One region of the Rheinheimera sp. WS51 genome, then DNA from elsewhere that is predicted to be linked to it. Evidence: predicted binding sites of a transcription regulator. Region 1 holds the regulator's gene; the other holds the start of a gene.
What was found. Region 1 encodes sigma-54, which starts transcription at its own class of promoters, with help from an activator protein. Its sites were predicted from a motif close to TGGCANGNTNCNTGCTT; they were not measured.
Positions count from the first base shown of each region.

Region 1 (6,276 bases):
CACAATCGCTTACTGCCTTCTCCTTTTACTAGTTTGGTTTTATTTACGGTTTGGTTACTACTTAATCAGAGTTTGGCGCCTATCCATTTATTTTTTGCTGTTATTTTAGCGGTAGTATTACCTTTAATAACCACTAAGTTTCGTGATAAGCAGCCGCGAATTAAAAAGCCACTGCTCGTTGCTCGCTATATGTTACGGGTATTAGGAGATATAGTGGCGGCTAACCTAGAGGTTGCCGTTATTATTTTAGGCCCAAGGCACAAGTTAAAGCCGGCCTTTGTTCGGGTGCCTATTGATATTCATCATAGTTTGCCTTTAACCATCTTAGCCAATACGGTATCGATGACTCCAGGGACAGTGAGTGCGGATATTTACCCACATGATGACTCTATTGATAGTAGCCAGCCATTACCGCAACGGTGGTTGTTGATCCATGTGCTTAACTTATCCGATGAAGCAAAGTTGATTGAATCCATTAAGCAGCGCTATGAGGCGCCATTAAAGGAAATTTTTCAATGTTAGATAACGTTATTTTAATTGTTTTTGCCATGATCAGTGTGGCGTTATTATTAAATCTTTGGTGCTTATTACGTGGCCCTAGCTTGCCAGATCGACTGTTAGCACTAGATACTATGTATATTAATAGCATTGCACTAATTTCGTTGTACGGCTTGTTAATGCGCTCTTGGCTTTATTTTGAGGCAGCAGTATTGTTAGCCATGCTGGGCTTTGTTAGTACTGTGGCTATTTGTAAGTTTTTGCTACGTGGCGATATCATAGAATAGGAGCCGATATGGAACAGTTTTTAGAGTGGGTAGTGGCTTTTTTTCTTTTGCTTGGTGGTAGCTTTGTTTTAATTGGCTCAATTGGTTTAACCCGAATGCCAGATTTTTTTATGCGCTTACATGGCCCCACAAAAGCGACCACCGTAGGCATGGGCGGCATTCTTTTAGGTGCGATATTTTTCTTTAGCAGTCATGGTTCTTATAGTGCTCATGAATTATTGATCACGATATTTTTGCTGATCACAGCACCGATTAGTGCTCATATGCTAATAAAGGCAGCAATTCACCTTGAATTAAAGCCTATTGATAAAACGACAGGTTTAGAAAATATAGGTGATAATGCCGTAATAGAAAAACCGCTAGATAAAGCAGTGGAAAAATCATCAGCCACCAACGGTGACCAGTAATAATAAAACAATAAAACTAAACAGCACGCTTGCTATTAGCGGCTCTAGGCTTCGTCAAAGCCATTGTTAATTAAATTTACAACGGCAGCTAATGCTTGCTCAGCGTCTTCACCGTCAGTTGCTACTTGTACTGTTTTGCCTTTGCTACTCGCTAGCATTAACAATGCTAAAACACTGCTGGCATCAGCAACTTGCTGCTCTTGAATTAACTCTATTTTAGCGGAAAACTGCTGACATAATTGCGCGAGTTTAGTCGCAGCTCGGGCATGTAAGCCAAGCTGATTAACAATAGTGACATCTTGCTTGCATTGCATCGAGGATTAGCTTTGACGCTGATGGTGTCGGACTAGTTCGCGATGACGTAGTTGAACATCATCTCGATGGCTGCGATAGCTAGCTGCTAAGCATTCAGCTATATACACTGAACGGTGTTGCCCTCCAGTACAGCCAATCGCCACAGTTAAATAGCTACGATTATTACGCTCTAAGTGAGGTAGCCAGCTACTAATGAAACTATTAATCTGCCAAATATATTTAGCAACAACGGGTTGAGAAGCTAGATAGTCTTTTACTGGTTGATCAAGTCCTGTTAGAGGTTTTAAGTCCGGCTCCCAATGTGGGTTAGGTAAGAATCTGGCGTCGAATACATAGTCGGCATCTTTAGGAATGCCATATTTAAAACCAAAAGATTCAAATAGTATAACTAAGCGACCGGTTTTTTGGCCTAATATGCGCTCCCGTAACTGCTCTGCTAGTTGATGTACATTCAGCTCTGTGGTGTCGATATATAAGTCTGCGCTGCTTGCTACAGGATCAAGCAACTGCTGTTCACGCAAAATAGCTTCATCTAATGACATGGCCTTATGTGAAAGCGGGTGCATACGTCGAGTTTCGCTAAAACGGCGAATTAAGGTGCTATGATCAGCATCTAAATATAATATGTGTAAATCAACTTTACGCGGTAAATAAGATAAAATTTCGGTTAAGTCATCTGGGTTTTCTGGCAGGTTGCGCACGTCAATACTGACGGCAACTCGCTCATATTGTCCCATAACCGTTGTTGCCAGTGTCGGCAGTAAGTTAACCGGAATATTGTCAACGCAGTAATATCCTAAGTCTTCCATTACCCGTAAAGCTACCGACTTACCTGATCCAGAACGGCCACTAACAACAAGTAACTTCATCATTATGAGTTAACCTCGCAATGCTCCATTAGGAGCTGATAAAGTTGTTGATTAGTTTCGGCGGCACGAATTTTTTTGGTTAATTCTTTCTGGCTGAGTAATTTAGCGATACTAGACAACGTACTTAAATGAGATTGACATTGATCTTCTGGAATTAAAATGGCACAAAAAATATCAACCGGCTGATTGTCTATAGCGTCAAAAGCGATCGCTTCTTTACTAACAACAAAGACTAAAATAGGCTTGACCACGTTGCTTAGTTTGCCATGGGGGATGGCGATACCACCACCTATACCTGTAGAGCCTAACTTTTCTCGCGCCATTAGTGCTTCTAAAATACTGTACTCGGTGACTTCAGGTAATTGCTGCTGCGCTAGCTCAGCAATATATTCTAAAATACGCTTTTTACTATTAAAAAGAACTGCACTTTTAGTGCAGTTCTCCGTGAGCATGGTGGTTAAATTTATCATAGATGCTTTAGTGTCGAGTTAACTTTTCTTTGTGTTTAATAACTTGTCGATCAAGTTTATCGATTAGCTGGTCAATGGCTGCATACATATTTTCATCATCAGCGACGGCGAATACTTCAGCACCACTTAAGTTAATCTTAGCTTCTGCTATTTGTTTTATTTTTTCGACAGTTAAAACAACATTTACGTTAGTAATATGCTCAAAATGCCGTGCTAATTTTGCGAACTTAGTGTCTACGTACTCTTTTAATGCAGTTGTGATTTCAACATGACGACCAGTAAGATTGATTTGCATAGGCTATTCCTTCTTTTAATTACTTATATTAAGGTCTTGCGCTGGTTTGACGGTGGAATATATAAAGACTCACGATACTTGGCTATAGTTCGCCTTGCAACGTTTATCCCTTGTTCTAGTAATATTTCGGCCATTTTGCTGTCACTTAGCGGTTTAGCCGGATTTTCCGCCGCCACTAATTTTTTAATAAAGGCACGAATAGCAGTGGATGAACATTCGCCGCCACTATCTGTACTCACATGACTAGAGAAAAAGAACTTAAGTTCAAATATTCCTCTTGGCGTATGCATGTACTTTTGGGTTGTTACTCTTGAAATAGTTGACTCATGCATGCCAACCATTTCTGCCACATCATTTAATACCATGGGTTTCATGGCTTCTTCGCCATGTTCAAAAAACGCCTGTTGCTGCTGCACTATACAGTTGGACACCTTTAACAGCGTTTCGTTTCTACTTTCTAAACTTTTTATAAACCATTTTGCTTCTTGTAAATGAGAACGAATAAATTGGCTGTCGTTGCTATTTTTTGCCGTTCTCGACATAGCCGCATAGTGTTGATTAACTCGTATTTTCGGCATAGTCTCAGTGTTTAACTCAACCTGCCAACGGCCTTTAACTTTTTTTACACTAACATCTGGAATAACATATTGTTGCTCCTGCCTAATCACATCAGCACCAGGGCGAGGATTTAAGCTTTGTATCAATTGCATAACTTGTTTTAGCTCATCTTCTTTGAGTCTAGTCACTCTCATCAAAGAACGGAAGTCCCGATTAGCTAAATAATCAGAATGTTCTAATAAAATCGACTGGGCTTGGGCTAAAAAGGCTGTTTCTTGCGGAAATTGACGTAATTGGACTAATAAGCATTCTTGAATTGTGCGGGCGCCAACGCCAATAGGATCAAATAGTTGGATCCGCTTTATCACCGCTTCTACTTCATCAGCTTCAACATCAGGTAAGTCTAGTGATTGCAGTATTTCTTCACAGCTAATAGTCAATAGGCCAGTTTCATCTATTGCTTCAATAATCACTTCTGCAATAATTAAATCGACTTGAGAAAAGGGCGTTAATTGCATTTGCCAACGTAAATAATCTTGCAGACTTTGGCTTGTCTCTCCTTGATATGCGGTATCGTCATCACTGTTGCTACTGCTTCCAGAACTAACCGGTGTTGCACTAACGAGGTCGTCCCAGTCATTATCTAATGGCAGATCTTCTTGAATATTATTGTCGGTTAATGCTTCACTGGCGTCAGTTTCGCTGATATCTGTTTTTGAGTCATTCTCGGGTGTTGAGTCATCTGTTTTTTGACTATTTTGTTGTAATGATTCTTCCTTTTGTGAAGTGTAGTCGTCTTCAGCTTCTAGTAAAGGATTGGCATCAAGCGCTTCTTGAATCTCTTGCTGTAATTCAATAGTAGACAGTTGCAATAAGCGAATAGCTTGCTGCAACTGGGGTGTCATGGTCAGCTGTTGTCCTAAGCGAAGTTGCAAAGATGGCTTCATGTACTTCTACTGTTCTCCTGAAACACAAATGACTAACGGATTAGCTTTATATAAAGCTACTATACCTAAATTATATATTTAAACTATAGTCTGAATTGCTCGCCTAGGTATACATCTCTTACTTTTTGGTCTGCTAATACTTGTTGTGGTGCACCTGACGCGATTAATTCGCCATGACTTACTATATAAGCCACTTCACACACATCCAGTGTTTCGCGTACATTATGATCGGTAATTAATACGCCAATCCCTCGCTGGCCTAGATGTTGAATAATTTTCTTTATATCTAATACAGATATAGGATCAACGCCTGCAAAAGGTTCGTCTAAAAGTATAAATGCAGGCTCAGCGGCTAAGGCTCTTGCTATTTCAACACGGCGGCGTTCACCACCGGATAAACTCATGCCTAAGCTATGTTTAATATGGCCGATATGAAACTCTTCTAATAAGTTATCGGCTATTTCTTCACGTTCTGCACGGCTAAGTGATTTACGTGTTTGTAAAATTGCCATTAAGTTATCGTACACACTAAGCTTGCGAAATATAGAGCTTTCTTGCGGTAAGTAACCAATACCTTTTCGCGCTCTAGCATGAATAGGTTCAAAGGTCATATCTTGATCATTCAGGGTAATGCTGCCCTTATCAGAAGGCACTAGGCCAACGATCATATAGAATGTTGTTGTTTTACCGGCACCATTAGGGCCAAGCAAACCAACTATTTGGCCAGCATTAACTTCTAAACTAACGTCTTTAACAACTTGTCTGCCTTTGTAACTCTTAGCCAAATGCGCTGCCACTAATTTCATGGGTTATCATTTCCCTCAGGTGTAAAAATGGTTGTAACACGCTTGGTCTTATTACTATCTGCACTTAATTGTTGTTTTTCAACGTTATAACGAATAATAGATGCTTTTACTATGCTGCCACTTTGGGCTAGTTCGGCGTCGCCACTGAGGGTTAAGGTACGACTAGAAGGCTCATAACGCATTTGATTCGCTTTAGCGGTGACTAACTTACCGCCTTCCATCATTTGGGAATAATGTACTGGCCGTCCACTGGCAATATAGATTTCTTTGCCTTTACCCGCACTGGCATTGATTTCTAATTGATCGGCTTTCATCTTCATTGAGCCTTGGCTAATAATGACATTATTATGGTAAGTCAGTACATTTTCTTTGATCGAAGATAAGTTATCTGCATCAATCTGAATTTGTTGCTTATAATCTGGCTCGGCAGCATTAGTACTTAATGCCACTAATAGTAAAGCTGTTGCCGATAAATAATTAGCCTTCATTTTGGTATACCGTTTTATTATGTTGCAGTAAATGTAAGGTCTTTTGGGTTAAGTCTGCCTGAATACCCACACCTTCAATATAGAAACCTTTGCCCTGAACACGTACCGCTTGGTTGTTTTGTAAACGGTTATCAGGAAATAACATTTCTAGTGTATCTGTTTCTATACGCTCTATCAGTTCATTTTGTAATAAACTTTCTATTATAACGTCTTGCTCAAGGATCATTCTATCTTCAGGATACCAAGTGGCCATTTTACTCTGTGCTGTCCAACTTTCTTGGCCTTGATCGTTGTAAAGAGTGTAAAAGGGTTGCTCGAATTGAGTAAAGCCCAGTT
Region 1 covers NZ_JBOTRC010000001.1:72,479-78,754, forward strand. The annotation lists gene ACRCA4_RS00385 (Na+/H+ antiporter subunit E) at 1-522, shown strand, start outside; gene ACRCA4_RS00390 (K+/H+ antiporter subunit F) at 516-785, shown strand; gene ACRCA4_RS00395 (Na+/H+ antiporter subunit G) at 794-1,192, shown strand; gene ACRCA4_RS00400 (HPr family phosphocarrier protein) at 1,237-1,506, opposite strand; gene rapZ (RNase adapter RapZ) at 1,513-2,376, opposite strand; gene ptsN (PTS IIA-like nitrogen regulatory protein PtsN) at 2,379-2,846, opposite strand; gene hpf (ribosome hibernation-promoting factor, HPF/YfiA family) at 2,854-3,141, opposite strand; gene ACRCA4_RS00420 (RNA polymerase factor sigma-54) at 3,165-4,646, opposite strand; gene lptB (LPS export ABC transporter ATP-binding protein) at 4,730-5,452, opposite strand; gene lptA (lipopolysaccharide transport periplasmic protein LptA) at 5,449-5,940, opposite strand; gene lptC (LPS export ABC transporter periplasmic protein LptC) at 5,930-6,276, opposite strand, start outside.

Region 2 (6,276 bases), on a different contig from region 1:
CGGTTGGCTAACTTTGGCTGAACAAGCTTTATTAGCTACTAAAAAAGTAGCAATTGCCGGCTGTGGTGGAGTAGGTGGGGCCCATGCTGTGACTCTTGCTCGATTGGGTGTGGGCCGTTTTCATTTGTCTGACTTTGATAATTTTGAAATTGAAAACTTTAATCGTCAGGCTGGTGCGAAGATATCCACTGTAGGTGAGTCTAAGTTAGACACTGTAGTGAAAATGGTATTAGACATTAATCCTAATGCAGAAATAACTACTTTTGCTCAAGGGATAACCGAGCATAATATTGATGATTTTTTGGCTGGAGTGGATGTTTATATTGATGGGCTAGATTTTTTTGCATTAAAAATTAGAAGTTTAATGTTTAAAAAAGCCTATGAAGCACAAATTCCTGCTATTACAGCTGCGCCTTTAGGTATGGGGGTTTCTAATTTAAACTTTCTTCCTGGTAAAATGACATTTGAGCAGTACTTTCAATTTGAAGGTGCCAGTGAAAATGAACAATATTTACGTTTTTTTGTTGGTTTATCGCCAGCAAGACTGCACAGTGCTTATTTAGTGGTACCTGAAAGTATTAACCTGCCTGAGCGTAAGGGGCCATCAACGATTATGGCTTGTGAGTTATGTGCCGGCGTTGCGGCAACACAGGCTTTAAAGTTAATGCTTAATCGTGGCAAAGTGTTAGCCGCACCGCGTTGTTTACAATTTGATGCCTATCGCAATAAATATGTTGTTAGCTGGCGGCCTTTTGGTAATGCGAACCCTATTAATAAACTTGCTATCTACCTAGGTAAAAAACATTTACTTAACCAAGCCCCTCAGGCTGTAGCTAAAACGGCACCAGAAGCTGATCCCTTACTCTATGTGTTAGATAAGGCTCGTTGGGCACCCAGTGGTGATAATGCCCAGTGTTGGCGGTTTAAGCGCACTGGAGACTTATCTTTTACTATTTTAGGTAGCGACACGCGAGATCATGTTGTTTATGATTTAAATGGCTTTGCCAGTAATATGGCGCACGGAGCCTTGTTAGAAACTATTCGGTTAGCGGCAACTGAGCGAGGGTTTATCGCTAATATTGATACGACAGATCGCACAGATCCAGAGCACCCTGTTTATAAAATTCAGCTTCACGCTGAGCCAGATATCAAAGCTGAACCTTTAGCTGCCTATATAGAAAGCAGAACTGTACAGCGCAAACCGATGGGCACCAGAGCCTTGTCTAAAGCTGAAAAGCAGCAGCTAGAGGCCAGTTTACCTAACGGTTATAAAGTGCATTGGTTTGAAACCATAGCTGAGCGTTGGCAAATTGCCAAATTATTATACGGTAATGCCTATACACGACTCATAATGAAAGAGGGGTACGATGTTCATAGCCAAATTATTGATTGGAATAAAAAATTTAGCGAAGATAAAATTCCAGAACAAGCATTAGGCGTTGATGTAATGACGGCTAAAGTGATGAAGTGGTCGTTAAAAAGTTGGCCAAGATTTGAGTTTTTAGCTAAATATATGGGCGGCACTATTGCGCCAAGGTTGCAACTAGATTTAATGACATCTTTACGTTGTAGTGCTCACTTTGTACTTTATGCAAGTGATGAAGTGCCTTTAACATTAGAGCATCAAGTAGAAGCGGGCAAAGCGTTACAGCGATTTTGGTTAACGGCAACTAAGTTACATTTTGGTTTTCAGCCAGAACAAACTCCAGTTTTATTTTCTACTTATTTACGAGATGGTCTAGATTTTAGCACTAATGATAAAGCCAATGAAAATGCGCGTAAAATGGACATGAAGTTACGGCAATTATTGCCAGAAAAAGTATTCAAAAACAAAGTTTTTATGGGAAGGATAGGCCGCTCAGAGCATCCTGAGTCGCGTTCAATACGTTTGCCATTAGAACAATTAATGGTCGATTAAGAACGACCTTACTTGTTAAGCATAAAAAAAACCACCTAAGCAGGTGGTTTTTTATTAGCAATTTAGTTTAACTTTTGTTACGACGGCTTAAACGTAAGCCTAATAAACCTAAACCTAGTACTGCAAGGCTTGCTGGCTCTGGTACACTGAATGTTTGGTTACCATCATGGCGAATTTCAAAATTCTGAGCTGAACCTGGAACACCATTATAGTCTGGCGATAAACCAATAATGTCTTGTACTGTAACAATTAGATCTGAATGTACAAAAGCATTACCTGCTATATCGTTACCATTGTAATAGAAATAACCAGGGTTTGCGTTAAACTTCATTTTGATATCACATGAACCAACACCGGTTATACGGGTTAAACAGTCACCCATAACAAAAGAGAAAGTACCTAGTGATGTAGCTGTACCAACATCAAAAGCACCGCCATTAACTGTTGTATCAGCCCATAGGGTAGCATTACCACCTGAGAATAATACATCGATTAATGAACCGGTGGTTTCGGCTGTACCAGTAAACATATAATCTAAATACATTTCATAATCTGTTGGTAAAACATTAGGTAGACCGGTATTTTTAAAGTTAACCAATAATGTTTGGCCATACTCCATAAATGCATCTGGTCCACCGAAAATTGAACCATTACCATTGGTATCGGTTTGGGTTACACTTGCAGTATCTGGATCCCAGTCAATTTCGTCGAACATAGTTGAACCTGAACCACCGAAACTGCTGTCGTCAAACGTAATAACCGAGGCATTTACGTTAAACGCTGCCGCTCCTGCTAATGCTAATCCTGCTAATAGCTTTTTCATAATAAATTCCTTAATAACGTTACAATGACAAGTTTGGGCGTTTCAGCCTTCAACTTACTCAAACTTCTATCTAATTAATGCACAAGCCGTGCCATTAATTAAGTTCATTATTATTCAATGAGTTATTGTTTTGTATTTTTTTGTGTAGGATGAGGTTGTAAAAAAACATGACAGTTATTAATAATAAAAAAGGCCTGTAATAACAGGCCTTAAATAATTGAAACACTGAGTTACAGAGTCAGCTTTCTTTCTAAATCTGCTTTTCGTTTTTGGATAACAACATCTTGGCTCTCAAGCTTTGATAATACAGCAGTGGCTTGTTGTATTTTACCCGCTTGTATTAGGGCTTCAGCATAATTTAATGCAACCTCAGTATTATTAGCTCGTATAGCTAAAGACTGCTCAAATGCTGTGATCGCAGACTCTAATTTATTTTGCTTAAATAATACCTTGCCGTAAGTGTCCAGCACATCAGGATGCTTCGGGGCTACTTTAATGGCTTTTTCTATATAGCGCTGTGCTTTATCTAACTGGTTGTCTTCAGCTAATACCCAAGCATAATTATTAAGCACTACATAGTTTTCTGGCGATTGCTGTAAAATTTCATCATATAATTTAAAGGCTTTTTCTGGGTCTGATTGCAGCAATAAATTGGCATAAAATACTTTTAAATTACCTTTAGCTTGATGGTTAGAAAAATGCTGCTCTAAAAATTTAACGGCGCGTTGATAGGAGTAATCTTTAGCGTAAATTTCAGCAATAAACATCGCTGTTTCATCGTTTGGCTGTAAAATATAACTTTCATTAAACAGTTTAATCGCCGGTGGGATTTGGCTATCAAGAAACAAAATCCTCGCTTTAATAAACAACATATCTTGCTGATTTGCGATATCTTCATCAATAAGATCAAAGGTGTTGAGTGCTGCTGTATACTCTTTAGCCTCGGCTAAAAAAATGATCTTATTTTTTAACAGCATATTATTTTTAGGTTGTTGTTTTAACGGCTTGTCTAACATGGCGACCGCTTCTGAAAAACGTTTGCTTAGCGCTAAGCTGTTAGCATAAAAAAGTTGGGCATGTAGATTGTCAGGCATAAGTTTATACCATTGCTCGCTTAGCTTTATGACATCTTGATTATGACCTAATCTAGCATGGGCATCTATTAGTGTGGCCCAGTAGGCACTTGGTGCATTATTAAGATTAATGGATTTATGGCTTAGAATATCTATAGCTTGCTGATAATTTTTCTCTTGATGTTGCATCCGAGCTATAGCTAAGCGTAAGTTATTGCTCTCTGGCGCTTTATCTAGCATAGCTTGACCTTGCGCCAAGGCTTTATTACTTTCTCCTGACGCTTTAGTTAGGCCGTAGTATTGTTGTAAAGCTGGCCGATAAGTTGGGTGTAGCTGCATGGCGTTAAGTAATAGTTGCTCAGCTAATTCAGTGTTCTGCTGTGTTTGAGCAATAATGGCCTGTAGTAATAAGGTAAATGGATTATCGGCTTGCGCTTGTTGTGCCTGGTTTAAAAAGGTAGAAGCGTTAGTTGTATCGTTTTGTAATAAAGCACTATAGGCTTTTAAGTTATAGCCAACGATCGCTAGCTTAGGATCATCCAACCACTCATCAGCTAAAGCAGAGGCTTTAGCATACTGGCCCTGTTTTAAATAACTAATAGCAAGTATTATCCTGGCTTGATTCTGACTAGGATCTAGCTGCAATGCTTGTTCTAGATCTTTAACCCCTTGGTTAAGCTGTCCTCCTAGTCCTAGCTTCAGCATACCTAGTGTAGTAAGTGAATTAACGTCAGCGCTTGAACTTTGCTCATACTTGGCAATTAACTGTTCTGCTGCTGTGTTAGAGCCTTGCTTTATTAATTGAAATGAGGTGTTAGCAAGCAGTTGTAGATCAATATCTTCTGCTGATTGGTTAAGCAAAATATCTTTCGCTGCATCAGTTTGCCCCGACTTAAGTTGTAAAGAAGCATATAAACTTTGAATGGGCGGATACTTGACTAAGCTGGTTTTAATATTATCTAAATGATAAATAGCTTGGCTTTCTAAATTTAACTTTAAGGCTGATATTGCGGCAAGGATACGGGCACTTTCTGAGCGTAAACCATTATTAATGGCTTTTTCGGCATGCTCTTTGGCGAGTATATAATCTTCGTTATCGTATTCTAATACGGCTTTTAAATAGTTAGCTAAGGGCTGATCAGGGTAAGCTTTAAGTAAAGGTGCTAATTGTTTATCTGCTAAACCATATTGTTCAGTTTTAACTAAACTTTGGGTTAGCATTAAGCGTGATAAAACATTGTTAGGGACAATTGTTAAATATTCAGTAAAAGTATCAATAGACGCTAAACTGTCTTCTTCAGCTAGTTCTGAGCGTCCTTTTAGAAAGAGGGCTTCTTGATAGATAGGACTATCGCTTGCTACTTTAGTTGCTGTTGAAATTGCTTCAAGATTATTTCTATTAGCAACTAATAAGTGGGCTTGAGCAAAATTGGCAATATCAGCATAATCGGGCTGAGTTGCTAACTCAGTAAATAAAGAAATGGCAGCATCTGCATCACCTAGTTCGAGCTCAGCTAAGGCTTTATATACTTTAACATAGCTTGCTTGCTCTAATGGTAGCTCATCCTGTTGGGAGAATATCTCTAACACATAAGGATAATTACCCGCCTGGTAAGCACTGCGAACTAAGGGAATGGCAACTAATTGCGGTGTCTCACCTAAGTCTAAAGCACGTTGTAATTCCTTTTCAGCTGCGACTGAATTACCTAGCTTTAAATATAATAAACCTAGTGTTAATCGGTAATCTTTATTATCAGGTGCTTGCTGGATAGCAGATTTTAGTTCTATTACTGCTGAGCTAAATTTTTCTTGTTGGATAAATGTTTGCGCATCAGAAAAATGTTCAGCAGCTTCTTTGCCGCCACATGCCGTTAATAAAGACAGCATTACCGCAGCGGCAATCGAGGTTGTTGTTTTCATTGTTACACTCCTTGTAGCCAATTATTTAATTAGTCATTTTACAATTTATTACTGGGTTAACCAAAAACACCTCGAGTATCAATAACAACTTTACTGGCTACATCGGCTAAATGTAGGCTTTTAAATTGTTTATGATCAACAAGTACCAGCAGTATATTGGCTTTTTCTAACGCTTGAGGTAAAGGTGTTAGTGCAGAGTCAAAAGCAGCATACTTTGACGGTAGCTTTTTAATATTAGGTTCAACTAATATAACTTCACCAATATTATCCTTTAATAAATGCATCGCAATATCTAAAGCTGGGCTTTCCCGTAAATCATCAATATCTGCTTTAAAGGCTAAACCTAAACAAGCAATAACCGGTTTTTTAAATTGATCAGCGGCCTGTTTTACTTTTTCTATCACATAGTGTGGTTTACTATCGTTAATTTCGCGAGCTTTGCGAATTATTTGTGCTTGTTCAGGGGCAGAATCAACAATAAACCAAGGATCGACAGCAATACAATGACCACCTACACCAGGGCCTGGTGATAAGATATTTAC
Region 2 covers NZ_JBOTRC010000014.1:17,845-24,120, forward strand. The annotation lists gene ACRCA4_RS13140 (ThiF family adenylyltransferase) at 1-1,918, shown strand, start outside; gene pepA (flocculation-associated PEP-CTERM protein PepA) at 1,986-2,741, opposite strand; gene prsT (XrtA/PEP-CTERM system TPR-repeat protein PrsT) at 2,972-5,734, opposite strand; gene wecC (UDP-N-acetyl-D-mannosamine dehydrogenase) at 5,791-6,276, opposite strand, start outside.
Region 2: a site for sigma-54 is predicted at 2,819-2,835, ahead of pepA (flocculation-associated PEP-CTERM protein PepA). Genes of this name have one in related genera too.